Regions from separate parts of the Alistipes provencensis genome, predicted to be linked through region 1. Evidence: riboswitches for the same ligand, from Rfam matches in the RefSeq annotation. Region 1 holds a riboswitch; each other region holds the start of a gene.
The links. A riboswitch is a leader RNA that binds a small molecule or an ion and turns the genes downstream of it on or off. The one in region 1 is predicted to bind cobalamin.
Positions count from the first base shown of each region.

Region 2: another riboswitch for cobalamin. It lies ahead of BN5935_RS12730 (PL29 family lyase N-terminal domain-containing protein); the one in region 1 lies ahead of BN5935_RS01840 (PL29 family lyase N-terminal domain-containing protein).
Region 3: another riboswitch for cobalamin. It lies ahead of BN5935_RS09390 (PKD-like domain-containing protein); the one in region 1 lies ahead of BN5935_RS01840 (PL29 family lyase N-terminal domain-containing protein).

Region 1 covers NZ_LT559262.1:423,694-434,452, reverse strand. Annotated here, with positions in the region: gene BN5935_RS01870 (hypothetical protein) at 1-348, opposite strand, end outside; gene BN5935_RS01865 (lipocalin-like domain-containing protein) at 791-1,270, shown strand; tRNA gene BN5935_RS01860 (tRNA-Val) at 2,232-2,306, shown strand; tRNA gene BN5935_RS01855 (tRNA-Val) at 2,351-2,425, shown strand; gene BN5935_RS01850 (bile acid:sodium symporter family protein) at 2,484-3,356, shown strand; gene BN5935_RS01845 (TonB-dependent receptor) at 3,380-5,761, shown strand; cobalamin riboswitch at 6,181-6,376, shown strand; gene BN5935_RS01840 (PL29 family lyase N-terminal domain-containing protein) at 6,627-8,276, shown strand; gene purB (adenylosuccinate lyase) at 8,344-9,690, opposite strand; gene BN5935_RS01830 (DUF4834 family protein) at 9,873-10,283, shown strand; gene BN5935_RS01825 (MlaE family ABC transporter permease) at 10,288-10,759, shown strand, end outside.
Region 2 covers NZ_LT559262.1:3,216,892-3,227,650, forward strand. Annotated here, with positions in the region: gene BN5935_RS12670 (helix-turn-helix domain-containing protein) at 1-66, shown strand, start outside; gene BN5935_RS15585 (hypothetical protein) at 336-749, shown strand; gene BN5935_RS12680 (hypothetical protein) at 757-1,206, opposite strand; gene BN5935_RS12685 (hypothetical protein) at 1,418-1,825, shown strand; gene BN5935_RS12690 (DUF3440 domain-containing protein) at 1,822-3,138, shown strand; gene BN5935_RS12695 (IbrB-like domain-containing protein) at 3,083-3,646, shown strand; gene BN5935_RS14985 (DUF4138 domain-containing protein) at 3,687-3,899, shown strand; gene BN5935_RS12700 (hypothetical protein) at 3,980-4,405, opposite strand; gene BN5935_RS12710 (hypothetical protein) at 4,993-5,382, shown strand; gene BN5935_RS12715 (S24/S26 family peptidase) at 5,582-5,800, opposite strand; partial or broken gene BN5935_RS12720 (relaxase/mobilization nuclease domain-containing protein) at 6,076-6,620, shown strand; gene BN5935_RS12725 (hypothetical protein) at 6,696-7,001, shown strand; cobalamin riboswitch at 7,110-7,322, shown strand; gene BN5935_RS12730 (PL29 family lyase N-terminal domain-containing protein) at 7,505-9,115, shown strand; gene BN5935_RS15735 (DUF4465 domain-containing protein) at 9,131-9,274, shown strand; gene BN5935_RS12735 (TonB-dependent receptor) at 9,461-10,759, shown strand, end outside.
Region 3 covers NZ_LT559262.1:2,402,268-2,413,026, reverse strand. Annotated here, with positions in the region: gene BN5935_RS09415 (alpha-galactosidase) at 1-202, shown strand, start outside; gene BN5935_RS09410 (ComEC/Rec2 family competence protein) at 207-1,076, shown strand; gene BN5935_RS09405 (Ig-like domain-containing protein) at 1,108-2,727, shown strand; gene BN5935_RS09400 (glycoside hydrolase family 71/99 protein) at 2,754-4,559, shown strand; gene BN5935_RS09395 (hypothetical protein) at 4,581-5,855, shown strand; cobalamin riboswitch at 5,922-6,137, shown strand; gene BN5935_RS09390 (PKD-like domain-containing protein) at 6,246-7,982, shown strand; gene BN5935_RS09385 (family 78 glycoside hydrolase catalytic domain) at 8,051-10,681, opposite strand; gene BN5935_RS09380 (helix-turn-helix domain-containing protein) at 10,717-10,759, opposite strand, start outside.

The DNA.
Region 1 (10,759 bases):
CATTACATCAATATCCATAGAAACAGATTGTGCCATATGAGTATAAATTTCCAGCCCAGTTTCAATTATATTCTTTACAAATGACTCAATGTAACTATAAATAGCCTTTTTCTCTTTCTGTCGAGGAATATGAACAACAATAAAATAAAATATAAATGATGCAATATATGAAAAGGCCAATGTATACCAAAAGTTTCCAAATACAATAAAAAAATTACATGGTGCAGGAATATTCTTAAACCACATATCCATGAGAAATATAGAACTAATAGCAATAATTAGAATACCTAATAAATCTTTCCGAAGAGTCGTAATATAAATACGATAATAATTCCAGCACTTTTTCATAATGAATTAATTTTACAATAAAAGTAACAATAAATTATTTTTATAAACTTTTTTTTACAAAAAATCAAATTCTTTATCCCTACAAATAATTTAAGGGTGTAAGGCTATTTAACGCTGCAACAGTTCCGAGAAATCGGAAAGATGTTTTGCTTTTTAGTTTGTCTTGTCTATCTTTGTGGCACATACGACAAACACGGAAAGTGTAAGTTTATTCCTTTAGAGTGAACGTAGGAAATTCAATCTGAAGAAGGAGTAAGCCGACATCTTCTCGCGTCATATCCATTCGTGGATATAGGCGTGGGGCTGTTGCTTATTTTATCTTCAAGGTTTCCTACGACCTACTCTAATAAGATAAGTTTTCGGCACCACGCTTTCTGTTTATTTAAATCAAAAAATTAACCGTCGTGTTGGTGCTGGAGCGACAACCTAAACTTATTCAACTATGAAAAAGTTGTTTCTTATCGTGGCCGCTATGTTCGTGGCTGTTTCTTTCTCGGCTTGCTCCGATGATGATGACAAAAAGATTGACCCCAATCAAATTACAGGAACATGGCAGATTACACATGAAGTCGGCTATGAGATTGTACAAGGAGAGGGTAAAGTGGAAAAGGATATTACATATCCGATTGCCGATGTAAATGACGATTATGGCTTTTATTTTACCTACACGTTCAATGAAGATGGAACGGGAAGATATAAAAGCTACTATTATTATGACAATAATAATTTGGATAGTAATTGGTCTATTGAATACACGATTTCTAATAATCAATTATTGATATATGAAGAACCAGAAGAAGGTAATCCGACATCTGTGTACGATATTAAAGAATTGACAAAAAATAAACTCGTACTTTTTGAGAAAATTGATGATAATGACGGTTATAAAGCAGAAATAACTACGACTTTCAAAAGAATCTGATTTATATTCCAAAATTAACGGGACAGACTTGTGCAAAAGGGTTAACTTATAGACCCTCTGCACAAGTTTGTCCTTTCTTTTTTACTTGCATAAGTCATAAATTTTCGTATATTTATATCATAATCAGAGATTTATTTAACAATATAAATTTTAGCTAAAATGAAAAGAAAAACACCAAAAACAGAATGAAAACAGGGCGGCGATGAACAACGCATGATGATTTGAAAAATCGTTGCCTATGATAGCTTTTACGGGATGTGCTTGGCCGTATCACGCAATCCCGATGAATTTACACCCAGCGATTTTATGTATATCATGCCTGACGATACGGACAAAAATGCACCCGTAACCCTAACCTTTCAGAAACGGGGACATATAACGGCACAAATAAAATGCGCATTGACAGATTCCAGTGCAGAAATATTGCTTCTAATGCCTAATATCCTTGAATGAAGAAATGACCAAGTAAACCTATTCGAATTACATATAAAAAACGATACGGTTATTGTCAACTACACGACAACAGAGGGCGGGCAAAGAGATTTCAAATTCCCGTTAGCTGGGTTTAAGGAGAAATATTTGGAACAATTTATATAAAGATAATCCTCGGCCATACGGTCGGGGATTTTTTATTTATAGAAATCAAAGCTACTGAAAATTGCTGAAAACAGACGAACGGCGAGAGGGGAAAATTTTTCGCCGATTTTCTGTTAGCAGAGCAAGGACAGACTTTGCGAAAGGGGTATATTTATAGGCCCCTTTGCAAAGTTTGTCCTCGCTTATTCAAATGTAAGATTATCAACTAATTCACTATTGTTTAACCAGCATTGAGTTTATGTAAATGTGTCAACCAATGTGTCAACCGAACGAACAGCCAGCGAAAAAAGATTCCCTAAAAAGAATTGAAGACTTGCAGGAATGATTTATTTATCATACATTTGCACTCGCAATTCAGCGAAAGGGGAGCTTAGCTCAGTTGGTTCAGAGCGTCTGCCTTACAAGCAGAGGGTCGGGGGTTCGAATCCCTCAGCTCCCACGAAACAGACGAAACCATCTTGCAGGATGGCTTTTTTTATACAAGGGAGCATAGCTCAGTTGGTTTAGAGCGCCTGCTCGACAAGCAGGAGGTCTGCGGTTCAAATCCGCATGTTCCCACAACCGAAAAAAGCCTTTCAGGATTACCCTGAAAGGCTTTTTGGTGTTTGAAACCGCTATGAATACCATTTGGATCGTACTTCCTGTCCTGATCGTGCTGATGTTTCAGCTCGGCATCGAACTCGACCGTCCGGCTTTCGCCGGGGTGTTCCGCCGTCCCGCGGCCGTCGTCGCAGGATTGGCGGGCCAGCTCGTGGCCCTGCCGCTCATCGCTTTCGGCGTGGCGCTGGCGTTCCGCCTGCCGCCGGTGTGGTTCATGGGGCTGATGCTGATCGCCTGCTGTCCGGGCGGCAGTTCGTCGAATGTCTTTTCGATGCTGGCCAAAGGCGACGTGGCCCTGTCGGTGACGCTCACGGCGCTGAGCAGCGTCATCACGCTCTTCACGATTCCGTTGGTAATGGGATTCGCGGCGCGGTTCGTCTCCATGCATGCGGATGCGGCGATCGACCTTCCGGCGGGGAAACTGCTGGTGCAGAATATCGTTCTGTTGTTCCTGCCGATGCTGTTCGGGGCGCTTTTCAGACAATGGCGGCCTGCCGCCGCGCAGCGTGTACACGCCCTGCTGGGGCATGTGGCCTTTCCGGCGCTGATGCTGCTGGCTGCGGTCTTCTTCGTGCAGTATGCCTCGACGATCCTCGAAAACCTCGGGACGCTGGGGCTGGCCGCCGGGGTGCTCATCCTGCTGGCTATGGGTGCCGGGGCGTTGCTGGCCCGGGCGTTCCGTCTCGGGCGGGCTGCACGCAGGACCATCATCATCGAGGTCGGAATGCAGAATGCCGCCCAAGCCATCGCTATCGCCGCCTCGCCGCTGATCTTCGACAACGGGGAAATGGCCGTTCCGGCCATCGTTTATGCCCTGCTGATGAACGTCATCCTGCTCGTCTATCTGAAATTGCTGCCGAAATATTCCGGCGAAGCGGTGTCGGATTAGCTCCGATCGGCTATATTTGTACCATGAAACTCCTGAAAGTTGCGATGTTGTTTCTGTGCCTGTCGGCGGCGTCAGCCGTGCGGGGACAGCAGGAGACCTATGCCGTCAGCGGACGGGTGATCGACCGCCTGAGCCGTCGCCCCGTGGCCTATGCCGCCGTGGTGCTGGCCGGGCAGGAACAGAAGGGCGCTTCGACCGATTCGCTGGGGAAATTCCGCATCGAGCGGGTGAAGCCCGGCATCTGGCGGCTGGCGGTCTCGTCGGTGGGCTACAAGAGCGTCACGACGGCCGAGTACATGGTGTCGGCCGCCACGCCCTTCATCGAGGTCGAACTGGAGGAGGATGCCGAACAGTTGGAGGCCGTGACGGTGCGTCCGTCGCCGTTCCGGGCTACGGTCGAGAGCCCCGTGAGCCTGCGGGTGATCGGCCTGCAGGAGATCGAGAAGAGTCCCGGTTCGAACCGCGACGTGTCGCGCATCGTGCGCTCCTATCCCGGCGTGGCCTTTTCGCCCGTGGGTTACCGCAACGACCTGATCGTGCGCGGCGGAGGTCCTGCGGAGAACCGTTTTTACATGGACGGGATCGAGATTCCCAACATCAACCATTTCGCCACGCAGGGCGCCACGGGCGGCCCGGTGAGCATCGTCAATGCCGACCTCGTGCGCGAGATCAGTTTCTACACGGGGGCTTTCCCCGCCGACCGGGCCGGGGCGCTGAGTTCGGTGCTGGATTTCCGCCTCCGCGACGGCAATGCCGAGAAGCAGACTTTCAAGGCCACGCTCGGGGCCTCGGAGGTGGGGCTGAGCGGCAGCGGCCACATCGGTGACAAGACCACCTATCTGTTTTCACTTCGCCAGTCCTACCTGCAACTGCTGTTCAAGATGCTGGGGCTGCCGTTCCTGCCCAACTACATCGACGGGCAGGTGAAGGTCAAGACGCGCCTTTCGGAGCACGACGAACTGACGGTGCTGGCTCTGGCCGGCTTCGACAACATGAAGCTCAACGTCGACGAAAAGGGCGAGGACGCCGAATACCTGCTGAGCTACCTGCCCCGCATCCGGCAGGAGACCTTCACGGTGGGGGCTTCGTGGCGCCACTATGCCGGCCGCCATGTGCAGACCGTGACGCTGAGCCACAACTACCTGAACAACCGCAATCTGAAATACTTGCGCAACGACTCCTCGTCGGAGGACAACCTGACGCTCCGGCTGCGCTCCGTGGAGCAGAAGACCACCTTGCGGGCCGAGAACCGCTCCTATCTGGGTCGCTGGACCGTCCGCGAGGGTGTCGAGGTGAACTATTCCGATTACACGAACCGCACGCTGCAACGGCTCTTTACCGACCGGACGCAGTTGTCGGACTACAATACGCAGTTGGGAATCGTCGGCTGGGGGCTTTTCGCCGGGGCCGAATACGCCTCGGCCGACAAGCGGTTCACCGCTTCGGCGGGGCTCCGGGCCGACGGGTGCGATTACTCGGGGCGCATGGCCCGGCCGTGGAACCAGCTTTCGCCGCGGGCCTCGGTTTCCTATGCGCTGGCTCCGGCGTGGTCGGTCAGCGGCAGTGCGGGGCTCTACTACCAGTTGCCGGCCTATACGGCGTTGGGATTCAAGGAGGAGGGTGAGTTGGTGAACAGGTCGCTCGACTACATGCGGGTCGGGATTTTCAGCGCGGGCGTCGACTGGCGGCTGCGCGACCGGCTGATCGTCTCGGTCGAGGGATTTTACAAACGCTACGGGGACGTGCCCCTGTCGGTCACGGACGGGATTCCGCTCTCGTGCAAGGGCAACGACTACGGCGTGGTGGGCAATGAGGAGTTGGTCTCCTCGGCGCAGGGACGCGCCTACGGTGTGGAAGCGATGGCCCGCTGGCAGATTCCGGGACGCGTGAGCGTCGTGGGGTCGGTGACCCTCTTCCGCTCGGAGTACCGCAACGACCGCTCGGCCCCGTGGATTGCTTCGGCGTGGGACAACCGCTTCGTGGTCAACGTCAGCGGCACCTACGACCTGCCGCGCCACTGGAGCGTCGGGGCGAAGCTGAGCGCTGTGGGCGGTGCACCCTACACGCCTTATGACGAGGATAAATCGTCGCTCGTCGAGGCGTGGGATGCTCAGGGGCGGCCTTATTACGACTATTCGAAATACAATGCCGGACGGCTCGATGCCTTCGCCCAGTTGGACGTGCGCATCGACAAGGTCTTCTATTTCCGCCGCTGCATGCTGGGTATTTACATCGACCTGCAGAACGTCGCAGGCGGCAAGCTCCGCCAGCCCGACGTGCTGATGTCCACGGGTGAGATCGAGAATCCCTCGGCCCCGGCCGCCGAGCAGCGTTACCGCATGAAACGTCTCGAACAGGTCAGCGGCACGCTCCTGCCCTCGCTGGGCGTCACGGTCGAGTTCTGACCCGCCCGGCTAAGAGCCGGGTTTTAGGGGCGGTGGCCGGTTGTCACGTTTCCGGTTCGGTTCTGCGCTGCATGGGTAAAGGCAATGGACGGTTACCACGTTTTCGGCCCGGTTCTGCGCCTCTCCGCCTCCTCGCTGCGACGGGTAGATACGCAAAAAAACAGCAGGGAATCGTCACGATTGCCTGCTGCCCCCGGAGGTTGCCCTCCTAAAACTACTAACCCAAACTTAAATAAATGAAGAAACCTCACTGCGGTTGCTGTGCCGCAGTTGATTGAAGTAATCGCAAAGCCCGTGCCAAAGTCGGAGAGCGGTTGTTTGAAAACCGTCGTCCGGGGCTGAAAAGGCTTTTTACGCGACTTTGAGGCCCTCTGGGCAAATATTCCGCCGGATTCGCTTGCTTCCCGGCGGGAAAAGCCTATCTTTGTCCCTGCAATGGTTTCCCCGCATGGGGAATTAAAAGGGAATGCCGTGTGAATCGGCAACAGTTCCCGCTGCTGTGAGTCCCGCCCCTCGGGGGCACGAAAGGATGCGACAATCTGAGCCACTGGTGAAAACCGGGAAGGCGCCGCATCCGGGACGAGTCAGAAGACCTGCCGTGCACGATAGAGTGTTTGCTCCTGCGGAGAAAGGGAGCGCCTGACATGCCGCCGGCATTGTGCCTGCGCGCAATTTGTTAACAGCTTTCGCTTTTTTCATCAGCAGCAAACCTCTTCGGACAGACTTTTTACGGTCGGATGAAAAGGTTGTCGCCATGCTTTGCCGGGACTTTCTGTCCCCGCTCCCGCCTGTGCGCATCTGCCGCCGTCGGGAAAGTCGGTCCGGACGGAACAGACAACACCATTTAACTAAAAAACAAAGCATGATGAAAAAGTTATTCGTAATTTGCGTCTGGGCGCTGCTCCTCGGCGGATGTGAAAGCGATTCGGGCAACGGTCCCGACGATGTACCCCCCCCCGCCAATCCCGTCTCCCCGGAACTGAAACAGAAGGCTAAAGATCTCAATGCCGGACTCGTTGCGCTCCGGGAGCTGACCGGTGCGATGTCGCGCTCGGCGGTCGGTGCCGTGACGGAGGGCGAAACGGGAACGCTCGTCGCGTTCCGCGACGGTACGGAGGTGACCGTCGCCTGCGATGCGGAGGCTGCCGAAGCCCCGCTGATCGGGATTGCCGCCGCTGAGGATATTTATTACTGGACGCTTGCCGCCGAAAAGGATGCGCCGTGGCTGAAAGACGCTTCGGGTGCACGGATGCCCGTTTCGGGCGCCGTGCCGGTGACGGATGTCGACGACAAGGGTTACTGGACCGTGACGACGGGCGAGGCGGCGCCGTGGCGGATCATGGATGCCGCCGGGGAGCCGATCGAAGCGTCGGAGGAGGTGCAGGTGGTTCTGTTCCGTTCGGTGACGACGGCGGAGGGCCGTGTGAAAGTCACGCTGACCGACGGCGGAGAGCTTTCGGCGGCGAAGGTCGACGACCTGAGCGCCTCGGGAACGGCCAACTGCTATGTGGTTTCGGCTCCGGGAACCTATGCGTTCAATGCGAAAGTGCGCGGTAACGGCGCGGGCGAAGCGGCTTCGGCGGGTTTCGACCCGGCGATCGAGATCGCTGACGGCATGACGGCCGACTGGGTGTGGACCGACCGGGAAGGGCTGGTTTCGGACGTTGCCCTCGATGCGGAGTCCGGGGAGATCGTCTTCACGGTCGGCGAGGGCAAAGGCAACGCGCTGGTCGCCCTCGTGCAGGCGGGTGCGATCGTGTGGAGCTGGCACATCTGGGTGACCGACGCCCCGCAGACGATGGCTTATGAGAACGGCGTGGTCTTTATGGACCGCAACTTGGGCGCCGTGGGAACTGCCGTCGGCAGTACGGATGCTTACGGCATGTATTACCAGTGGGGGCGCAAGGACCCGTTCTACTGGGGTGAAACGACTGAAGTGCCGGCAAGTTCGGCGGCTTTCAGCGAAGCCAAAAGGCTTACCGTCGTAAATCCCGCCTATGAGACCCTGATGTGGGGCTTTTCCAAAACTGCTGTGACGCCGGAAGCTGCCGCGGCCAATCCGATGACTTTCTATAACAATACCGTCGGAACAGGTTACAACTGGCTGTCGAAGCCCAGCGCGAAGTTGTGGGGCGAAGCCAAACTGCTCAATGATCCGTGCCCTCCGGGATACAAGGTGCCGGATATAGACGCATGGGAGAATCTGAGTTCGGGACGCGACTACATCGACGGCGTGTCGGCATGGGATGTCGAAAACTATGGCGTGACCTATACCTACAACGGGCAGACGGCTTGGTATCCGGGGCAGGGCTACCGCATGTACAGTTCCGGGGCCATCGTCGGCCAACGGGCCACGAGTGGCGGTTCGGGCGGTTACTGGTCGTCGAAAGCTACGGCGGCCAAGTCCTATTATCTGTTTATCAAGAAGCAGCTCAGCTCCTCCTCCGGGTCGATCAATCCGGAACTGGACACACATCGCTCCTACGGTTATACGGTGCGCTGCTGCAAGGAGTAGCGACGTGATATAATGAAAAATGCAGGGCTCCGAAAGGGCCCTGCATTTTGTTTTTCGGGTGGACGGCCTACCGGAATACACCCGTATAGGTCGAGGGCGAGAGGGCCCGCAGCTCCGCTTTGACCGATTCCGCCACGTCGAGCGTCTCGATGAACGCCGCGATCGATTCGCGGGTGATGTGGGCGTTGGTGCGTGTGAGGGCTTTCAGCGCCTCGTAGGGCTTCGGGAAACCTTCGCGGCGCAGGATGGTCTGGATGCCCTCGGCCACGACGGCCCAGTTGTTCTCCAGATCGCGTTCCAGAGCCTCGGGGTTGAGGATCACCTTGTTGAGCCCCTTCATCAGCGACTGCAGGGCGATCACCGCGTGGGCCATCGGCACACCGATGTTGCGCAGGACGGTCGAATCCGTCAGGTCGCGCTGCAGGCGCGAAACGGGGAGTTTCGATGCGAGGTGTTCGAAAACGGCGTTGGCGATGCCGAAGTTGCCCTCGGCGTTCTCGAAGTCGATGGGGTTGACCTTGTGGGGCATGGCGCTCGAACCGACCTCCCCGGCTTTGATCTGCTGTTTGAAGTACTCCATCGAAATATAGGTCCACATATCGCGCGAGAGGTCGACGAGGATGGTGTCGATGCGCTTCATGTTGTCGAAGATCGCCGCCAGATTGTCGTAATGCTCGATCTGCGTGGTGTACTGCGAACGGCAGAGCCCTAGCTTCTCACTCACGAAGCGGTTGGCGAAATCGATCCAGTCGATCGCGGGATAGGCTGCGCGGTGGGCGTTGAAGTTACCCGTGGCGCCGCCGAACTTGGCCGGCACGGCGATGTCGTGGAGCATGGCCAATTGTTTCTCGATGCGCTCGACGAAGACCATGAACTCCTTGCCCAGCGAGGTCGGCGAGGCGGGCTGTCCGTGCGTGCGGGCCAGCATCGGCACGGCGCGCCACTGCTCGGCGAACGACGCCAGCTTGCCGCGGACCTCCTCGACGGCGGGGTAGTAGACCCCCGTCATGGCCTCCTTGAGCGAGAGCGGGATGGCCGTGTTGTTGATGTCCTGCGACGTGAGGCCGAAGTGTACGAACTCCTTGTAGGCTTCGAGCCCCAAAGTGTCCATTTTCTCCTTAATGATGTACTCGATGGCTTTGACATCGTGGTTCGTAACCGACTCGATCTCCTTGACACGCCGGGCGTCGGCCTCCGAAAAATCGGTGTACAGCGAGCGCAGGGCGGCGAATTTCGAGCGGTCGATCCCGGCAAGCTGCGGCAGGGGCAGTTCGCAGAGGGCGATGAAATACTCGACCTCGACGCGGATGCGGTAGCGGATGAGGGCCTGCTCGGAAAAATAATCGGCGAGTTTCTCCGTTTTATTACGGTAACGCCCGTCGACGGGCGAAATGGCTGTAAGGGGGGTTAACATATCGGATTGTGATTTGTTTTCGTTTACAGTCGCCAAATTTACGACATTTAATTGAAATACGCATAATTTTCCCTACCTTTGCAAAGATAAACTTTGTCAGGACAGGCTGCGCCTCAGCATCGTCGGCTTTGCCGCCGCTCTCGGCCCGCGCTGTTTTTGCAGGGATGTAAATTGAAACCGGAATGAATTTCTTCACGGCAATAATCGACTCGCTGGTGGGTTTCGTGCAGCGCAATCCGCTCACGACGCTCCTTATCGTCATACTGGCGCTCGGCGCCCCCGCGCTGCTGAAAGGCATCGCGCTATTTATCTTGTATTTTCTTATGGGAATCGTAGTATTGGCAATCGTGCTGATGCTGGTCTTCCGCTGGCGTATCCATAAGGTCCGCAGACAGATGGAGGAGCAGTTCGGCGAAGGCTTCGGGGAGCAGGGCGGATTCCGGCAGCGGAATTCCGGCTCGCCGTTTGCGGAACGGGAACGCAGGGGCCGCGAAGGCGAGGTGCGCGTGCACAAGACCGCCGGGACGCCCGAAAAACGCGTATCGAAGGACGTGGGCGACTACGTCGATTTCGAGGAGGAAAAGGAACAGTAGCCGCATGCTGAAGGTATTCGAACTCATAGGCCGCTATTTCATGTTGATGGGAAAGGTTTTTTCCCGTCCGGAGAAGGCGGCGATCTACCGCCGGCGCATCGTTTTCGAAATGGAGGCGCTGGGCGTCAACTCGATCGGCCTGACGGCCATCATCTCGGTATTCATCGGCGCGGTCATCACGCTGCAGATGTGCATCAACCTCGATTCGCCGTTCATCCCCCGTTCGCTGGTGGGCTACGCCACGCGCGAGACGATGATTCTGGAATTCTCGTCGGCGGTCGTGGCGCTGATTCTCGCCGGCAAGGTCGGGTCGTCGATCGCCTCGGAGATCGGTACGATGCGCATCACCGAGCAGATCGACGCTCTGGAGATCATGGGCGTCAATTCGGCCTCGTACCTGATCCTTCCGAAGATCGTCGCCGCGATGCTCTTCTTCCCGTTCCTCACGATCCTTTCGATCCTGATCGGCATCCTCG
Region 2 (10,759 bases), 2.8 Mb from region 1:
ATTCTTTATCCACTGTCTGAAATAGTGAACATACTAAAAAAGAATCAGATCGAAACAATCCAGTAAACAAGGAGCAGCGAAAGCCTCGCTGCTCCTTGTCATTTATTTACTGTCAAAATATTGTAGTTAAATAGTTTTCAACGTATTTATCGGCAAAATAGGAGTGTCGCCTACTGTAGCTATCTTGCTGGCTGGGCCGGTAGCTCTTGGTATTTGATAGACTTGTTCACGGCAGGATAAATTCTTATCTTTGTTATGCACCACAAAATGCAAAACAGACGATGAACAGAATCATATTGATCGGAAACGGCTTCGATTTGGCACACGGGCTGCCGATGAGTTATGCGGATTTCATTCGGGGATACTATACTATTCAGAAATTAAAATTGCTGGAGGGTGAAAGCGAACTGAATGACGGTCTATGTTCTGTGAAAATCTCCAATCCAGAGGATCGAAAACTTATGGAGAAGTTTCGGTGGATGCTGAGTGATAATATGCTCCGATATGTAAACAATGTGGGAGAGATAACTCTGACGGAGCAATATAACCGGGGCTGCCCGAATAATTCGGACAGCCCTCTCTTCATTAACGAGTCGCGTCACCTCACCCCGATGGGTGATTTCTCTCCCAAACACAGATGCGTCAATAATTTCTCGCCATCTTTCCGACAAGCCGGTTGCTCTTTAAGTATACGGTTGAAAGTCTTGTCGAATGCATTCCGGAGTATTGAGCTATCCTCTGTTTTTTAGAAGATCGTTATCGTCGAATCAGGAAACGTATCAGTTTTATCAAGTTCCACAGGATCGTGAAAGGGGCTGTGAAAAAACCGATAATCACGGAAAGGAGCAATTTGAGCACATAATAGATCGCCCAAGTCGTCAACTCACCCTGTACCAGACGCCATCCAACGACTGAATTCAAAAACTGCCAGCCGGAAACTATGGCCATCAACATATAACCGCTGGCTAATCTCCCGTCTGGAAATCCATCTCCTTCCATGAAATTCCATTTGTATCCCCCAATAAATAATCCGACATAGACAAGCAAATGAAAGATGGTTGAACCGGTAGCTTGGCTTTTTAATGTTTCACGGCATGCGGCACATAGAGGTTTTTGCTGGTTGTGTACGCATTGCACACACAGTCCTTTTCCGCATTCCGTACATTGGGCGACTGCTGTTTGGGTAGGGTGATTTGCACAATTCATAAATCAGGACGAATAGTTCCAGTACAAAAATAATCTTTTCAACAGAAAAAATACACTATTGCAAAAGAAAAACAGTACGATATTGCCCATTGCCCCGATCTGAAAATTTGAGGAAACGACCGATATTTTTTATATTTGTAAGGATTGAATGCATTTTTAATGCATTTGGTTTCAGATATATAACATTCGGTCGTTTTATAACCTTTCGGATATGACAATCGAGAAACTGGACGGCACTTCGCCCCGCCTTTATACACTCGTCGCTCCGCTGGTCATGCGGCGCAGCGTGCTACGCCAGAACAACAACTACCCATTCTGGACCTCGCGTGCGCACACATGGTTCGTCGCGTGGGAAGGCCAGACCGTCTTCGGGTTCATGCCCGTGGAGATCACCGACGGCGGAGTGGCCAAGATCAACAACTACTACGTTTCGGGCGACGACCCGCAGCTGCTGTCGCGCTTCCTGCGCGAAATCATCCGATACTACCACCGCGACTATACGATACGTTCCGTGACGCTGCTCCGCCACGCCGAAGTATTCCGCACCGAGGGCTTCGTCCCCACGAAGGAGTGGACGCAGTATGTGACGATGCAATACGGGAAAAAACGGCAGCCATGAACGTCTACGAGCGGACACAGCAGCGGTTGAAAACGGTCTTCGACCTTTTCGACAACATCTACGTCTCCTTTTCCGGCGGCAAGGACAGCGGCGTGCTGCTCAACCTCTGCATCGACTACGTCCGGCATCACGGACTGCACCGCCGGATCGGGGTATTCCACATGGATTACGAAATCCAGTACCGCGACACGCTCGATTATGTGGACCGGACGCTGGCCGCGAACGCCGACATTCTCGATGTCTACCGGGTCTGCGTGCCGTTCAAGGTCCAGACCTGCACCTCGATGTTCCGGCAGTACTGGCGGCCGTGGGAGGAGTCGAAGCGGGACGTTTGGGTACGGGAGATGCCCGAAGGATCTCTCACGCGGCGCGACTTCCCGTTCTTCACTGACGAAATGTGGGACTACGAATTCCAGAACCGCTTCGCCGAATGGCTCCACGCACGCAGCGGCGCGGCGCGCACATGCTGTCTGATCGGCATCCGCACGCAGGAGAGCTTCAACCGCTGGCGCACGATATACAGCGACCGCAACCACCACCGGTTCGGCGGAAAACGGTGGATACGGCAATGGGTCGGCGGCGGCATCTGCAACGCCTATCCGCTCTACGACTGGCTGACGACCGATATCTGGACGGCGAACGGACGTTTCGGCTGGCCCTACAACCGGCTGTACGACCTTTTCTACCGGGCCGGCGTGCCGCTCGACAGTCAGCGCGTGGCCAGTCCGTTCATCTCGCCGGCCATCGCCAGCCTGCACCTCTACAAAGCCATCGATCCGGACACATGGGGACGCATGGTCGGCCGGGTCGACGGAGCCAATTTCGCGGCGCTGTACGGCAGGACGGCGGCAGTCGGCTGGCAGTCGGTGCGTCTGCCGAAGGGAATGACGTGGGAGCGTTACATGCACTTCCTGCTCTCGACCCTTCCGGGGCCGACGCGGCGCAACTATCTGGAAAAACTCTCCGTGAGCATCCGCTTCTGGCGCGAAAAGGGCGGATGTCTCTCCGAGGAGACCATCGCCAGACTGCAAAAGGCCGGCATCCGCATCGAAGTCGGCGACAGGAGCGCCTACCGCACCGACAAGCGTCCGGTGCGCATGGAGTATCTCGACGACACGGACCTGCCGGAATTCAGCCAGCTGCCCACGTTCAAGCGTATCTGCATCTGCATCCTGAAAAACGACCACGCCTGCAAATACATGGGTTTTTCGCCCAACAAAAGCGAAACGCAGCGCCGCAGGAAAATCATGGAAAAATATGAATCGCTATTACGAACATCCGACCGAGAAAAACTTCCGGAGCCCTGTCTATAACGTCCGCGCCGTACCGGTGGAGAAGATCGTGGCGAACAGCTACAACCCCAACGTCGTGGCACCGCCCGAAATGAAACTGCTGGAACTGTCTATTTGGGAGGACGGCTACACGATGCCGTGCGTCTGCTATTACGACGCCGAAAGGGACCGTTACGAACTGGTGGACGGCTACCACCGCTATCTGGTGCTCAAAACCTCGAAGCGCATCTACGAACGCGAACGAGGGCTGCTGCCCGTCACCGTGATCGAAAAGGACCTTTCGAACCGCATGGCCTCGACCATCCGCCACAACCGGGCGCGGGGGACGCACAATGTCGAGCTGATGAGCGAGATCGTCGCCGAACTGACCCGCGCCCGGATGTCCGACCAGTGGATCATGCGTCATATCGGCATGGACCGCGACGAGCTGCTGCGTTTGAAACAGATCACGGGCCTCGCCGAACTCTTCGCCGACAAGGAGTTCAGCATCGGAGATGCCGACGAGGACGTGTCCGAAACCGTGCCGTAACCACCCGCTTACTCCGGAATCCCCGTTTCGGATCCAGCGGATGGGACTGATAGAACGTTTTCCCGAAGTCGATCCATGCAATGATCCGACCGTCTTGAGGGGGCATCAGCGTCAGCGGACGGTATTCGCGCTTCCTAAACTCACGATCTCCGATGACAAGGTACTTTTAGTGGAAATCATCGAGAAAAACGGAGCCCGGCATCAGACTACCGAAATAATGAGCCGAGAACTTTCGAATGCCAAGGTGTTATAATATAAAATAGACTGATCCGTGAAAACACCGGGGGCTGTCCGAAATTTCGGACAGCCCCCTCCCTTCATTAACGAGTCGCGTCACCGCACCTCGGCGGGTGATTTCTCCTCTAAACAGATTATCAGATGCTTCAATAACTTTTCAGCATCTATCCGGCAGGCCGATTCCTTGTTGTGTATACGCTTAAAAGCCTTGTCGAACGCATCCCAAAGTATCAGACTGAACCGGTCGGCTTCGACCGGTCCCATGTATTTGACCTCCATGGTCGGAAGCCACATCGAGAATTCGATGTTGACCGACTGCCGGAACAGTTCCAGCAATTCGTCGGACTCGTGGCGGTAGTCGAGAAACGTGTTTTCGCAAATCCCGAACTTGGGCCGAATGATTGAATGATAGATTTTCGCATGGGTTCTGCGATGGTCGCGCTTCTCGAAAAACCAGCGGTCGATCTTTTTGACGCTTACCACACGATAAGGGCGATAGGGATTCTCGTTATCCTTTTTCATAACTGTAAAGTTTTAAGCCGGATGACATTATCCTTATCTTAAATTTACATAATTCCCCTATTCGAGATTTTCCGTATTGTCTCGAAGTTTGGAACCTAAGGCCGGCACCCGCACCTAAAGATCAGAGCTCGATAAAGTCGTACAGACATCCACGAGTTGCTTTTTTATTAGCAACTCGGAGTATCTGCTAAAATAAAATATTGGAATGGTTCCACATGTTCTTGCAAGGTCTCTGCGTTTCATCCATCTTTGCCGCACAAACTATAAAACAGCCCAAACGAATGACGGTGAAACATTGCAATTTCAAAGTCGGAGAGGTATATCTTTTCCATACCGACGATCCCCGATGTCCGGATGCGGAATCCTTATGGGGTCTTTACGACAGACACGACGGGAACTCGATCCGACTGGAATCGTGCTCGACGGACCAGAAGAACTTCTCGAAAGGTCGGCGTTTGCCGGCGCAATACCGGTTCTGCCGGCTTTCGACCCGCGGCGAATTACGCGATTATATGACCAACAGCATCTGCTCGGAAATGAGTAACTTTAATTAGGATAATAGTGTCCTCATTAAAACTTATCGTACTATGAGCAGGGATAATTATAATCCGTACCGGATAGTCGGGGCCAAAAAGATCGACGTATGGTATTATGAAGAAGGCGATATGCGCAGAACGCATCATAACGTCTACGAGTTAATCATTCTGCCGCTGTACGGAGTCTGTGAAAACAGTTATCTGGATTACAGGCATCACTCCGACGAACTGCTCGAGCTCTTCATCCAGCCGCCCTATATCGAAGTTCCGCTCTGGCTGATGGTGATGACAGTCAAGAAAATGCCGCCTCACGAAGCCAACCGTTTCTTCGAACTGCTCCGGACGAAGATGGATCGCATATTCAGAAAATCGTCACACCCTCTGACGGCCGAGCAGCTCCTCAAACTGCTCGTCGAAGCACTGGCAGAGTTCATGTATTAGAAGAGTGACGCGACTCATTGCCGGAGGGGAGGCCGTTATCGGTCTCCCCTCTTTTTGCATGAAGCCCATGCGGCCTTGCGCTCAGAGTCCGGGCTTCTGCATTTCCGCGACCGGCTCTATGATGCTTTCGTCGCAAGGGGCTCCGTAGTTGAACTTCGGCCTGACGGGCCACGCCGTCATCTCTTTTCGGGGTATACGGTCAGCAGAGCCGCGTGTCGAAAAGGATGCCGTCGCCCTGCTCCAGCTCCTCCTCGACCAGATAGTAATCCCGAACGCGGGCATAGTATGTCGCACCCGGATTCAGGATGAGGACTTCGTTCAGGTCGATGCGGTCACCGATATAGTCCGCGGCCGGCGAAGGGAATCCCGCCGGAATGCCCTCGCTGACGTAGGGCAGCGGTTCGACGGTTGTCGTCATGAGACCGTATATATCGAAATGCGTATTCATCGGGCATAATTAAGGAGCAGGGGCATACGAGGGTGTCGGCACGCAATGCCGTCGGGCATCGTGTCGTCGTTTCGACAAATTGTTAAGCGGGGCTTTTGCCGGCTCTGCCGGCTGTGTAGTGTGAAATTGCGTCGTTTCCTCGGTACTCCCTGCGGAGTTCGTTCGCAATACAAACGAAAATATCGTGCCTTTGTTGTATCGGCAAACGTAGTCCGAAATCCCGGATACTGGACGCCGAGGGCGTCATGCCCCCGGAAGTGAAGAACATGGTGCAGGACTTCAAAGACCAGATCTTTCTTAACCCGCGGCTGAAAAACACCGTCGGGCATATCCTCCTCTCTTTTTCACCCAAGGACGCTCCGCGCATGACCGACGCTCTGATGACGCAGATCGCGAAGGAGTATATGCAGAAGATGGGTATCACCGATACACAGTATTTATTGGTGCGCCACCTCGACCAGCCCCATCCGCTCTGCCACCTAGTCTACAACAAGGTCGGAAATGACGGACAGACCATTTCGGACAAGAATATCAAGCTCCACAACGCCAAGGTCCGCCGGGAGCTGACCGGGAAATACGGGCTATATCCCGCGCCGGGAAAGACGACGTGCGGAGGGAGCGGCCATGCGAACCGGACAAGGCCAGATACGCAATCTACGATGCGATCAAACTGGACGGCAAATTATGGGAACAGGGTATCGGCATCCGCTATAAATATTGCGGAAATACTGACCTGAAACATGGTGTTCTGTTCTCGAAAAACGGCTTCGAGTTCTCCGGTTCGAAGATCTGACAAACATTGTCAGTAAGGTTTTCGAGGATTTAATGCCGAGCGTGTAGGTATGTCGATGCTCCTGCACGGGTAATGTATTTTCCTGCAAGGCGCATTCATCTACCGAATTTCAGAAAACAATCGGCTGTTGGCCGTGAACGACCTGAAATACCGTTATGTAAAGATGTGCGGGGGGGGGTCGGAGAAAAGAAACTGACGGAATTGGAAGCAATATTCCGCGAAGACAAGCGCAAGGCCATCCGCGATACGATTCGTAATCGGGTCGAACGGTATGAAACGAGGGTGAAAATTCGGGCCGAACAGTTGGAACAGGCAACCGTCAAGGAGCGCAAAGCGTATGAGCTACTCCAAGATGCAGAGCAATTGAGAAAAAAGTAATTATTCTTAAAAATCTCAAATCGGATAAGTATGATTCATAACTGTAAAATGCCCAAAATACAGGATTGCATTTTTTTGTATCGAGGATACCGAATTAAAAAATATTTGTATATTTGCCGTCGCAAAGGTTTCCGAATCGCCGATTGCGCGATGAGGAATGAAAAGGGAATGCAGTGAGAATCTGCGACAATACCCGTTGCTGTGAGTTCCTGCCCCGGACATGGGGCGCAAAAGGTTTTACAATCTTTGCCACTGGCCGCAAGGCTGGGAAGGCGTAAAACCGGAACAAGTCAGAAGACCTGCCGATGCCTTTATAAGATTTGCAACCTGCGGGTGTACGGGTGAAAATCAAAACTGCGATTTCCCCTGCATCCGGCATTCCGGTCTAATACGAGGCTTCCGACAGCCTTGCCAAGGTGTAAATCCGTTTTGAATTTCTGTTGTGCCGTATCCCGAAAGGATACGGTTGATTTTTTATTTGTCAAACTTAAAATACAACAGGAATGAAAAAACTATTTACCCTTTTGGCAATCGCCCTGTTCGGCGTTGCGATGTGGAGCTGCTCGTATGACGACGACGATTTGTGGAAGGCGGTCGATGACCTCGATTCGCGCATGGAAGCTATGGAGCAGGCCATGAAGAGTGCTAACACCGATATCTATGCACTCCAAAAACTGGTCGATGCTTTACAAAAGAATGTAACTGTGACCTCCGTCATCAAAAATAATGACGGATACACAATTACATTCTCCAATGGTGAAACCGCCACGATCACCAACGGAAAAAATGGAATTGATGCTCCCGCTATCTCGGTGAAAAAAGATGGCGACGGCCTTTATTACTGGACGCTCGATGGCGATTTCATACTGGTCGACGGCGAAAAGATCAAGGCGCAGGGTGAGGACGGCGCCCCCGGACAGAATGCCGTGTCCCCGAAATTGCGTATCAATACCGAAACCAAGGAGTGGGAAATGTCGATCGACAATGGTACTACATGGACTTCGATGGGTGTCAGGGCTGAAGGAACGGATGGCGATTCGATGTTCGAGTCGGTGGATACGGTCTCGACCCCCGGTATGGCGGTCTTTACGCTTGCCGACGGCGGAAAACTCGAAATTCCCATGCAAGGTGCGTTGAATCTCGCGATTTCCGCAAAGAGAGGCATATTCGTTTACGATGAGACGCAGACCTTTACGATCGAGAGCAAGGGTGTCGAACGGATGACATGGACTAAACCCGACGGATGGAAAGTTTCGGTCGAAGGCAATGTACTGACGGTTGTAGCGCCGGCCAAAGCGAACAGCTATGCAGAAACGGAGGGTGTGATCGCCTTGATCGGAATGGCCGGGAATTTCTCGTGCATGGCAGAACTGACAGTAAGTGCGGCGGATACGCATAGCTATACAATTACCTTCGAGGGTAACGACTGGGCCAAATGGGTCGCCTGCAACTATAACCCCGGAAAATATTCAACGACACAATTAGGGAGTCCAGACGATTATGCCTGGGTCGATGAAACCACGCAGCTCACTACTGGCCGTCCTACCGGCTTCATGAACGGATGGGGCTATCCTTGGTTCGTATGCTCCTATAATTCCAATTCGCTGGATCAGAGTAAATATGGCAATTATTTATACGATCTGTATGTGTACAATCCCGACGGAGTAGAGGATAGTATGACAGGCGGAGGCCGCAATGGTTCCGATAATTTCCTGACGACATTCGGCTATTTGGATTTTGACTTTCCTTACGGTGATGGACGTCCCATTCTCGAATTTGCCGACAATAAAGCACGGACGATCCGAAGCCTGTACGTCAATTCGACCTGCTATTTCTACTCGGTTGCTACCTCCGGCAACGGACTGTCGCCCGAACTGACCAAAGACGTAACCTTCTACGCTACGGGGTTCGATGCCGACGGCAACGAAATCAAAACCATTACGATGATTTTCGCTACGCCCGAAGCCATCACGAAAACATGGACGAAATGGGATCTTTCCGAACTGGGGCCGATCGTTTCGCTTCGGCTGAACCAGGCTGGCGGCGCCGATAACGGTTACGGTTACTCGCTGCCTGCGTATTATGCAGTGGATGACATTACCGTCGAGTGGTAGCGTCGCTGCTGCGTCATCGACTGGCAGAAATGGGATCTTTCCGAACTCGGAAAAGTCAGCCGCATCGAATTCAACGTCACAGGCGACAGCGATAACGGTTATGGGTTCAGCCAGCCGGCATATTTTGCGTGGGACGATCTGGCGGTGAGGTTCGAATAACCGGCCCTCATTTGCGACAACACCCGGAGTGCCGGGGTAAGAAAATCCCGGCACTCCTTAATTAACAAGCGCTATCACGAAGTGAAAAGAATATCGGTAATTTCAGTACTGTACATCTTTCTCGCCTTCGGCACTACCAATGCTCAAGAGGCCGAAAAAGGTCAAATCCCGGATTCGGTCCGGGTTTTGGCCATTGACGAGGTGACGGTGCTCGGAAAGCAGAACAAGGCTATTGTCCCGGCACAGATCCTCTCCGGCGAGAAGCTGCAAAGGCTCAACTCACACTCCGTATCGGATGCGTTGCGCTATTTTTCCGGTGTGCAGATAAAGGACTACGGAGGTATCGGGGGATTGAAAACCGTTAACATCCGTAGTATGGGCAGCCAGCATGTGGGGGTATTCTACGACGGCATACAGATCGGCAATGCTCAGAACGGGACGGTGGACCTCGGTAAATTCTCGCTCGACAACATGGAATTGGTATCCGTTTATAACGGCCAGAAAAGCGACATATTCCAGTCCGCACGCGATTTCGCCTCGGCAAGTGCGGTATATATGGTGACGCGCAGACCTGTTTTCGAGAGCGGACGCAGAAACCGTTTCAATGTGAAACTCAAAGGCGGTTCCTTCGACCTTATCGACGTTTCCGCCCTTTGGGAGCACCGGATCAGCGAAAACCTTTCGTCGTCGGCCAATATCGAATACCTGAACACTTCCGGCAAATACAAATTTCGCTACCATAAGGACGGCGGCTATGACACCACCGAAGTCAGGCGCAACGGGGATGTCTGGTTTCTTCGCGCCGAGGCTGCTCTTTTCGGCAAGGTAAAGCGCGGAGAATGGCAGGCGAAGGGATATTTCTACAATTCCGAGCGGGGCTATCCCGGTGCAGCCGTAAAAAAGGATTACGGTATTTCATTGCTGAACGAAGACCGGCAGAAAGACCGTAATTTTTTCTTTCAGGGCTCCTTGCGGCAAGAGGTGACGGATTTCTACAGCTATAAAATCCAAGCCAAATACGCCAACGACTATATGAATTACGTCATGCCGCCTGAAAGTACCGTACAACCGATGGATAATCACTATTGGCAGCAGGAGGTCTATGTTACGGCAGCCAATCTGTTCGCTTTCACCCCGTGGTGGACAGCGAATTTGTCTACGGATTTCCAATGGAACAAACTCGATGCGGACGGCACCGATATGTTCAATGCGCATTTCATCGAACCGAGGCGCTATACGTTGCTGGGAGCCATAGCCACATCGGTCAACCTCAAACGATTCAGCGTGCAAGCCAGCCTGCTTTACACATATGTACATGACCGGAGCGCTCGGAGGATGGAAACCGCGCCTGATAAAAACGTATTCTCTCCCACGGTAGTCGCATCGTACCGTCCGTTTGAAAAGATCGGTCTTGACATAAGAGCCTTTTATAAAGAGATATTCCGGATGCCAACTTTCAACGACCTCTATTATGTGCAATTGGGC
Region 3 (10,759 bases), 2.0 Mb from region 1:
GGTGGCTTTCCGCCGCGACCTCTCGACAGAGGAACAGAAAGTCGTGCGCTTCCGCGGGCTGGAGCCCGAAGCGACCTATGTGCTGGAGAACGCCGACAACGACGACCGCGTGGAGGCCACGGGCCGGCAGTTGATGGACGGTTTCACCATGAGCATCGGACAGCCGCGCTCGTCGCTGCTGATTAAATACGGTAAAAAGTAAAACCATGCTGCGCAAACTGCTCCTTTCGCTGTTCTTCGCCGCAGGCTGTTTTCAGTCGTGGGCCGCGCGCCCGGGCTTCACGCTCTGGCAGTTGCCTCCGCAGGGGCCCTCGCAGATGAACTCCTATGTGATCCGCACCGATGCAGGGCGCGTCGTGGTGATCGACGGCGGCACGGCGGCCGACGCCCCCTACCTGCGGGGCTTCCTCGCGGCGCTGGGCAACCGCGTGGAGTGGTGGTTTGTGACGCATCCCCATGTCGACCACATGGGCGCCCTCACCGAGATTCTGCGCGCCCCCGGCGGCATCGAAATCGGGACCGTCTGGCAGTCGCCGATGAGCGACGCGCAACTGGACACCGACCTCAACCGCCGGAAGCTGGCCGACGCCTACCTCGAAGCACTCGCGGCCTCGGGCCTGCACGTCGAAAACCTCACAAAGCCGGGCCGGGAAATGCGTCTCGACGGATTGCATCTCAAAGTCCTGCAGGTCAACGACCCCGCGACGCTGGTCAACGCCTACAACAACGCCAGCATCGTGCTGCGGCTCTGGGACAAGCGCAAATCGCTGCTGATGCTCGCCGACACGGGCGAGGAGAGCGGCGACCGCCTGCTGCGCAGCGTTCCGCAAAAGGAACTCGACTGCGACTACATCCAGATGGCCCACCACGGGCAGATGGGGGTCCGCGAAGAGTTCTACCGCACGGTCCGCTTCCGCGCCTGCCTCTGGCCCACGCCCCTGTGGGTCTGGAACAACGACGTGGGCGAAGGCTACGACACGGCGTGGATGAAGACCCCCGAGACCCGCCGCTGGATGGACGAAAAAGGGATCACCGAGCACCACTGCGCCTGGCAGGGACTCGTGAAGATCGAATAACCGAACAAAAAAGAACCTAACACCATAAACCATGAAAAGCAACATTCTGCGTTACGCGATGCTGGTCTGCCTGAGTGCATTGGCAGTCACCGTATCGTGTTCGGAAAGCAAATCGGGCCAAACGCCCGCCGATCCCGACAAACTGACGGCAATCACCATCGCGCCGTCGCCCCTCACGCTGACGGCCGGACAGAGCGCCAAGCTGACCGCCGCGGCCACGCCCGAGACGGCCTCGATCGAAGGTCTCCGCTGGTCGAGCGAAGATTCGAAGACCGCCCGGATCGACGACGACGGAACGGTAACGGGCGTCGCCGCCGGTACAACGACCGTCAGGGCCAAATGCGGCGACGTGACCGCTTCATGCGAGGTCACCGTAGTCGCCGCACCCATCGCGCTCGAAAAGATCGAAATTTCGATCCCGATCGCCGCCATCGCCAAAGGCAAGACGCTGGACCTCACGGCGAAACTCGTTCCCGAGAATGCGACCGTCGAGGGTCCCGTCGTCTGGTCGAGCGACAAGACCGCAGTGGCTTCCGTCGACCAGAACGGCCGCATCACGGGCGTCGCCGAGGGGCGCGCCGTCATCTCGGCAACGCTCGGATCGGTCAGCGCCAACTGCGACATCGAAGTCTATTCGCCCGCCGCTGTCCGCGAATTCACGTTCCTGCAGCTCAATCTCTGGGAGGGCATTGCCAATGTCAACAACGGGCAGGAGGCGCTTATCAAGCAGCTTGCCGAACTGAAACCCGACGCCGCATCGTTCTGCGAATTCACCTCGGAGGATAACGCACGCACGATCCTGAGCGCCGTAGCCGCCGAACTGTACAAGCGCACCGGCATCCGCTACACCTATACCTGCAAGGGAGGCAGCGGCACCCGCGGCCTGCTGACGCGCCATCAGGTGCTCTCAACCGACGCCGTGAACAACAGCCCGTGGTTCTACCGCACGGTGATCGACTTCTACGGACAGCAGATGGCCATCTATGCCTCGCACGCCTACCACATGTATTACGCCTGCTACCTGCCGCGCGGTTACGGCGACGGCTCCTCGCCCTACGGCTGGGACAAACTCACCGACGGACCGATCACCGACGTCGATTTCATCCTCGAACGTGAGGAACTGTCGGGCCGCACGCAGATTGCCAAGGACCTCACGGCCGACACCAAGACCCAGCAAGCGCAGGGACGCCTCTGCATCTTCGGCGGCGACCTCAACCAGCCCTCGCACCTCGACTGGACCGAAGCCATGAAAGACAAGTACGAGCACAACGGCTGCGTGGTGGCATGGCCCATCTCGACAGTCTGCTACGCCGACGGCATGCAGGATGCCTACCGGACGGTCTATCCCGACCCGGCGACCCATCCGGCCGTGACGTGGCCCGTACACAACAGGGACGCCCGGAAAGAGACCCAGTGGGCCGCGGAAGCCGACGAGCGCGACCGCATCGACTTCGTTTACTACCGTCCCGATGCTAAGTTCGCCCCCAAGAAGGCCCAGATCATGGGTCCCTCGGCGATGATCTCCAAGAGCGCCATCATCGAAGACCAGTTCGTCAATAAGGCCGAGGAGCTGATCGAACCCGTGGGCGGCGTATGGCCCAGCGACCACCGGGGACTGCTGATCACGTTCGAAGTGCAGTTTCCGCAATAGAACCTTAAAAAACGACTGACAAAATGATGAGAAAAACCATCCCGTTCCTCCTGCTCGCCCTGTTCGCCTGCTCGAAATCCGGCTCCGACCCCGGTCCCGATCCGGGACCGACACCGGGCGAGGTGGTTACATACGGGAACGAATCGCTGGTAGCGATCGACCCCGCAGGCAAAGAGATCGCTTTCGATTACCGCCATAAGACGCTGCGTGACAAGAAAGTCGGCATCTTCTACTTCATCTGGCTGGGCGCCCACGGCTACGACGTCGGCGACTATTTCGGCGGCGACATCATCCCGCCGAAAGCCACGGACACCCGGTCGCCCTACGACATCAGCGAACTGGAAAAGGGGCACAGCAACCCGGCCGACATCCCCTTCGGTCCCGGAGGCGCCATGCACCATTGGGGCAAGCCCTATCTGGACTACTACGTTTCCAACGACACATGGATAATCCGCCGCCACGCCCAGATGCTTTCCGAAGCAGGCGTCGACGTGATCTTCATCGACGTGACGAACGGCTACGCCTACCTTCCGGTGGTCAAAACGCTCTGCGACGTCTATGTCCAGATGATGCGCGAAGGCAATCCCCGGCCGCAGATATCGTTCATCCTCAACACGAACCCCGCCCCGGTGGTCAAAGAATTGCTGACGCTCTACAGCAACAGCGACTACGACCGCCTGTGGTATGAACTCGACGGCAAACCGCTGCTTCTCGCACCTCCCGGGGATTACGGGAACGGAGTTGCCAGCCGCCTCACGTTCCGCTACGCGTGGTTCGACACCCAGTACAATTACGGCGGCAACTGGTACGGCGACGGGACGAACCGCTGGGCATGGGGCGAATTTTCGCCGCAGCGCAACGTGAAGGAGGAGATGCCCGTCATGGTGGCCAGCCACCCGGTCTGGAACATCGGCCGCAGCTACACGGGCAATTCGCCCAACGGCTACGGCGGCCACCAGCCCGCGAACCCCACGGCCGAACAGCGCGCCGCGGGAACCTATTTCAAACAGCAGTTCGAACGGGCCCTCGAATGCGACCCCGACCTGATCTTCCTCACGGGATGGAACGAGTGGGTGGCCCAGCGTCAGGGAAACACGGGCGCCACGTTCATCGACTGCTACAACCACGAGTTCAGCCGCGACATCGAGCCCTGCGCCGACGATTTCACCGACGTCTACTATTACTATATGGCCGACTATGTGCGCCGCTACAAGGGCGTCACGCCGGTCGAGCCGGTAAAGGAGATTCACGAGATCGCCGTCGACGGCAAGTTCGACGACTGGACGGACCTCGGAACCCGCTACAAGGATTACAAGGGCGACACCCGGCCGCGCAACCACTGGGGCTTCGGCTACAAGAACATCAGCCTCACGAACAACACCGGGCGCAACGACATCTGCTATGCCAAGGTCGCCACGGACTGCAAGTCGCTCTTCTTCCATGTGGAGACCGCCGAACCCATCACGCCCCGCACCGACCGCAACTGGATGCGGCTCTTCATCTCGGTGAAGGGCAGTACGGCTCCCGCGTGGGAAGGATTCCAATGGGTGGTCAACAACCGGGTCGTCGGCGAGAACCGGACCACGCTCCAGCGTTCGAAGGGCGGCTGGGACTGGGAGGAGGCCGCGACGGTCGACTACGCCGTCTCGGGCAACCAGATGGAGATCGCCATCCCGCTCTCGGAGCTCGGCATCACCGATGTGAGGGACTTCACGGTCGATTTCAAGTGGATCGACAACGCCGTCGCCGACGGCGACATCCGCGAATGCATGCGCGACGGCGATTCGGCCCCGGGCGACCGCTTCCGCTACCGTTACATCTTCAAGTATTAATCCCAATACCTCAATTCAACCATGAAACATCTCCTTATGACCGCCCTGATCGCCGGATCGCTCGCAGCCCTTGCCGGCTGCAAGGACGACGACGGCGGCAAATCGAACGACTACCCCACGCAAATCCCCGCCTCGGAGAAGATTCCCGTAGTGGCATGGCACGGCGTGCGTTCGTCGTTCGCCAGCGTCGAGCGCTTCCAAGAGGCCGAGCAGATGGGCATCACGCTCAACTATTCGCGCATGGGCAACGTCGAGACAGCCCTCAAGTGCCTCGACTACGCCGCCAAAACCAATATCAAGCTTATCGTCGAGTGCGATGAACTCTATACGGAAAGCAAGCGTCTCGATGCCGTAAACCGGCTGAAGAGCCATCCTGCGCTGGCCGGATACTTCGTCATGGACGAACCCCACCCGACGCAGTTCGCAAACATGTCCAAAATGATGTCCGACATCCAGCATGTGGACAGAAACCACATCTGCTATGCCAACATCTTCCCCACGGGCGGCCCCGAGCACTATGCGGCCCTCGGCGTGAAGGACTACAACGAGTACATCGACCGTTACATGGCCGAGGTTCCCGAAATCACGTTCCTCTCGTTCGACAAATACCCGATCATCAAGGACCCGAACGTCGCGGACAGTCCGCGGCAAATCCTCGGCGAATGGTATCAGTGTCTGGAGATCGTCCGCGACCGGGCGCTCCGCTCGGGAATGGAGTTCTGGAGCTTCATGCTCACCGTACCCCACACCAGCTACCCGCAGCCGACCCTCGACGACCTGCGCCTTCAGGCTTACAGCAACCTCGCCTACGGCACACAGGCCCTTCAGTGCTTCACCTACTGGACTCCGACGGTGGCCGACCCCGAAATCTGGAAATACCGCAACGGCCCGATCGCCGAGGACGGCACCCGCACCGAGACCTACGACCTCGTGAAGTCGCTGCTCGACGAGGTACAGCGGCTGGCATGGGTATTCAAGGGCAACAAGGTGACGGGCGTTTACCACATGGGCACCCCGCTGCCGCTGGACACCCATGCGCTGGGCGCACTGCCCGCCGAGATCACCGAACTGTCGGTAGGCCGCGACACCAACACGGCGTGCGTTTCGTTCTTCGAGAACCACGACTACCACTTCATGATGGTGGTCAACACCAGCATCAACGAAAAATGCTACCTCAACATCGGCACGCAGCCGCATGTACGCCGCATCCGCAAGGACGGCTCCGTACAGCTCGCCTCGAACGACCAGCGCACGCTGACGCTCGACCCGGGCGACATGGTGCTCTACATGTGGTAGGCTCCGCCTCCACGACCGGAATCCGTAAAAAGCCGCACAACGATGCGGCTTTTTACGGATTTTCCCGTATCTTTGCCCCCGCAAGGTTTCGGATCGGGCGCAGCACGCGCCCCGGCCGATGAAAAGGGAATCCGGTGAGAATCCGGAACAGTACCTGCTGCTGTAAGTCCCCTCCCCTCTGCGGGAGACGACGGTTGCCGCATTCGCTGCCACTGGCTCAAAAGCCGGGAAGGCGCGGCAACAGGGACGAGTCAGAAGACCTGCCTTGACATGGATTCGCACCCGCGGGTTTCGGGCAGAGATCGAATGGCAGCCTCGTCGTACAGCGTTCCCGTTCAGTCTATATCGTCCCGGACCCCAGCGCATACGACTGTAAAAATGGCAAACCATATGATCCGGAATCTCTGTTTTTCAACGGCGGCGCTCTTTCTGGCACTGCTCGCATCCTGCAACAAGGACGGCGTAATCACCGACGGCGGGGCCAAACCCGTCATCACGCTGGACAATCCCGAAGGCGTCTACCCGGTAAAAGTGGGCAAATCGGTGACGATCGCCCCGACGGTCGGGAACGCCGAAGGCGCCGTCTACACATGGCTCCTCGACGACGAACCGGCCGGCTCCGGCCCGACCTTCACGTTCGAGGCCCGGGAAGCGGGCGTCTACTACCTCACGTTCCGCGTCGAGAACCCGAACGGATCGGCCTCGGAGGAGCTGCGCATCGAGGTCAACCGGCTGCAACCCCCGGTGATCTCGTTCCCCGTCGGCGACGACAAGGTGATGGAGGTGGAGATCGGCCGTGAAACCACGATCGCCCCCACGATCGCCAACGGCGACGGAGCGACCTTCGTGTGGACGCTCGACGGCGAAACGGTGGGGACCGACGCCACCTACACGTTCACGCCGGAAGAATTGGCCAATTTTCAACTGACGCTCAATGCGGAAAACGAGGACGGCAAATCCGAACCGGAGAGCATCACGATCCGGGTCGTGGAGCGTTTCACGGTAACAGCCGTTTTCCCGGCGCCCTCCCTCCGGTTCGGCAAGGAAGGTGCCCGGAACGTATCGCAGGACCGCACGCTCTATCTGCGTCCCGTCCTCGAACATTTCCACAATCCGACGTTCGAATGGACCGTAAAAGACCGGCCCGAAAAAGGGGACAAAGAGGTCTTTGCCTTCACCCCTGCGGCCGAGGGAGAATATACGGTCACGGTGAAGGTTACCGACGACGACGGAGAGACCGCGACGGCCACCGCCGTGGTGACCTGCTGCGGCGACGAAATGTCGCACAAGCGTTCCGGCGGAACCAGTCGGTTTTCGGACAAGGTCTACGAATACACCCCGGCGCCGGGACAGTTCATCAACGAAAGCGTTTTCAAAGACATCACTTCGGCGGACGCCGCCGCATCCAAAGCTCAGGAACTGCTCCGGCAAAACGCCGGGGAGAAAAAGAACTACTATGTGTCGCTGGGGGCATGGGGCGGCTATATCGTCGTGGGCTTCGACCACAGCATCGAAAACAAGGGCGGTAACGACTTCTCGATCGCGGGCAACCAGTTCGCCCAGTCGTCCGAACCGGGCATCGTATGGGTCATGCAGGACACCAACGGCAACGGGCTTCCCGACGACGAATGGTACGAGCTCAAAGGTTCGGAATACGGCAAGCCGGAGACGCTCACGTCCTACGCCATGACCTACTACCGCCCGAAGAGCGACAATACGGGCATCCAATGGAAGGACAACCGCGGCAACGCGGGCACGGTCGAGCGGAACAGCAGCCACGAGCAGGGCTACTACCCGGGGTGGATCGACATGGAGAGCTACACGCTCTACGGCACGCGGCTGGCCGCCAACACGACGCGCCATCCGATCACGGGCGACTACTACAACAACCCCTACGACTGGGGTTATGCCGACAATGCAGGCAGCGATCAGGCTGCGGGAAATGTCTCCGACGGCGACCAGCGCAAAAACTATTTCAAGATCGCCAACGCGGTGAATGCGGACGGCAGCGCCGCCAACCTCAAATACATCGACTTCATCAAGGTCCAGACCGGCATCAGCCAGAACTCCGGACCGCTGGGCGAGGTCTCGACCGAGGTGTTCGCTTTCGAGGACGAAAACCTCTGACAAGGCCCCCGAAACAAAAAAGAACGGCAGACTTTCCGAAGTCTGCCGCTCTTTTTCAGCCGGGTGTATCAGAACCTGAATTCATGAACACCGCCGGCCACCGTGGCGACGGTCTCACCGTCGATCCGGATGTCGGCCGTCGTGTTGGCCGGTACGGTGACCTTCAGCGTCACGCGGCCGCCGCTGCGCCGCCACTCCGAGCGGATTTCGCCGCGCACCGAGTCGTAGGATGCCGCGGCCCAGTCGAGCGCCCCGACGAAATGGGGAGCGATGACGATGCGTTCGAACCCGGGAGCCGCCGGATCGAAGTTGATGCCCGCCAGATCGTTGACATACCACGCGGCGACGTCGCCCAGAAAGACGTGATTGATCGAGGCGTCGCGCCACTCGGGCGAAAGCGTCCACGTCTCGGCTAGCGTCGTGAAACCTTGGCTGACCCACCAGCCCCACGAAGGCGCCTCGGTCTGGGAGGCCATCCTGTAAGCCGTTTCGACATGACCGTAGCGGGTGAGCATGCGCAGCACGGTCTTGCTGCCGATGGTCCCGAAATCGAGGAAATAGTTGTTCTCGGCGATCATGCGGTCGAGGTTGTCGGCCACACGCTGCGCATCGCCCTCGGGAACGATATTCATGTAGAGCGCCACGCCCTGCGCGGCCTGCGAACCGTTGGCATAGAGGCCCTTTTCGGCATCGTAGTACTTCGTGTTGATCAGTTCGCGCAACTGTTCGGCCTTGCGGGCGTAACGTTCGCCGTCGCGGCCCAGCAACTCGGCGAACCGGGCCATCAGCACGTTGTCGTAATAGTAATAGCAGGTCGAGGTGTAGTCGGTCGGAGTCTGCGTATGGTAGAATACCCAGTCGCCGATGCCGTAGGTCACGCCGCCGTCGGCCTCTTCGCGCGTGGCGAGGTAGTCGAGGTACCGTGCGCAGACGGGCCACATCTTCTCGATGGGGCGCAGGTCGCCGTAATAATTATAGAGCGTATAGGGAATCATGAAGGCCGAAGCGTCCCACACCGGGCCGATCCAGTCGTCGTAACCCCATCCGGCCGTGGGAATGATGCCCGCAATGCGTCCCGCCTCGTTCTGGTTGTCGACGAAATCGTCGAGCCACTTCTCGTAGAAAGCGATCCCGTCATAGTTGAGCAGCGCCAGCTCCATGGCCAGATTGCCGTCGGCCGTCCAGCCGTTCTTCTCGCGCTGGGGACAGTCGGTGGGGATCGACGTGAGGTTGTTGAGATAGGTCTGGCGGGTCATCTCCCAGATGCGGTTGAACAGCCCGTTCGAGCAGGAGAATTTCCCGACCGCAGGCACGTCGGTGTGCATGAAACGCGCCGTGAGGCTCGTCTTGTCGAGTTTCACCGGAGCGCTCGACCGCAGTTCCACATACTGGAACCCGTGGTAGGTGAAATCGGGCGTCCACGTCTCGCGGCCATCGCCTTTCAGGATATAGGTATCGGTCTGAAAATCGTAGCCGGGCAGAGGCTTGTAGTAGATATCGAGGTTGCGCATCTCGATGCGACCCGAGGGTTTCAGGAACTCGCCGTGGGTCATCGTGATCTGCGTGCCGCGCTCACCCTCGACCTGCAGGCGGCAGAGGCCCGTAAGGTTGACGCCGAAATTGAACACCCAGACCGTATCGCCGAACGAACGGACCTCGACGGGCTCCATTTCGCGCGTGGCGAGGACGGCGGGCATCGACTGGGCTTTCAGCAGCGGCGAGGGAGCCGCGACCTCGACGGCCTGCGCCCACTTCGAATCGTCGAATCCGGGGCGGTCCCAGCCGGAAATCTCCCGGCGGGCGTCGTAGACGTCGCCGCTGTAAATGTTGTTCGAAAGGTAGGGGCCGTCGGCCGTCGTGCGCCACGAACCGTCGGAGCAGACGACCTCGTGCGTGCCGTCGGCATAGTCGATGTGCAGTTCGCAGATCATCCGCGCACGTCCGCGCCAGCGGGCCACCTCGAAACTCCATGTGGCGACGGGCTGGATGGCGTTGTAGAATCCGTTGCCCAACACCGCCGAGAGGACATTCTCGCCCTCGCGGAGCCGGTCGGTAACGTCGTGCACGGCATAGAGGTTACGCTTGTCGTAATGGGTGTAGCCCGGGTCGAGGAGGTTCCCCGAGACGGGTTCGCCGTTCAGGGCCGTCTTCGCATAGGCCGCGGCGCTCACATAGAGCCGGGCGCGCTCGACACCGGACCGCACGTCGAATGCCCGCCGCAGCATCGGCGCAGGAACGAAATCCTTGTCGTTGGCGTCGGAAATCCAGCGGGCCTGCCATTCGGAGGTGTTCATCAGGGCCGTTTCGAACTCCGCGACGGGCGAGACGATCCGCCGTCCGTCGGCGTCCCACGCCTCGACCTGCCAGTAGTAAGGGGTCCGCGAGGCGAGCAGCCCGCCGTCGGGCATCACGGCAAAGGGACGGCTGCCGGCGACCTCCCCGGAGTTCCAGACATCGGGAACGACCAGCTTTTCGGGAGCCGTGGCTACGCACAGCCGGAAGCCGGCCTGCGCGAAAGCGTCGGCATCTTCATAAGTCCATGTAAAGCGGGGCGACTGGGTGTCGACCGAGATCGGCGAGGCGAGGTATTCGCAGCGCATGTCGGCGATCGAGGAACGCTTCCCGCAGGAGCCCGCCAGCAGCGGCAGGCAGCACAGCACGAACCAGCGGACGGCGTTTCTAAAATTCACAACATTCATCGGGTCAGAAAATTTATTGGGGTTTTACAGATTCTTCAGGCTTCATGCTCACCTCCGGCCGCACTGAAACCGTCGCTG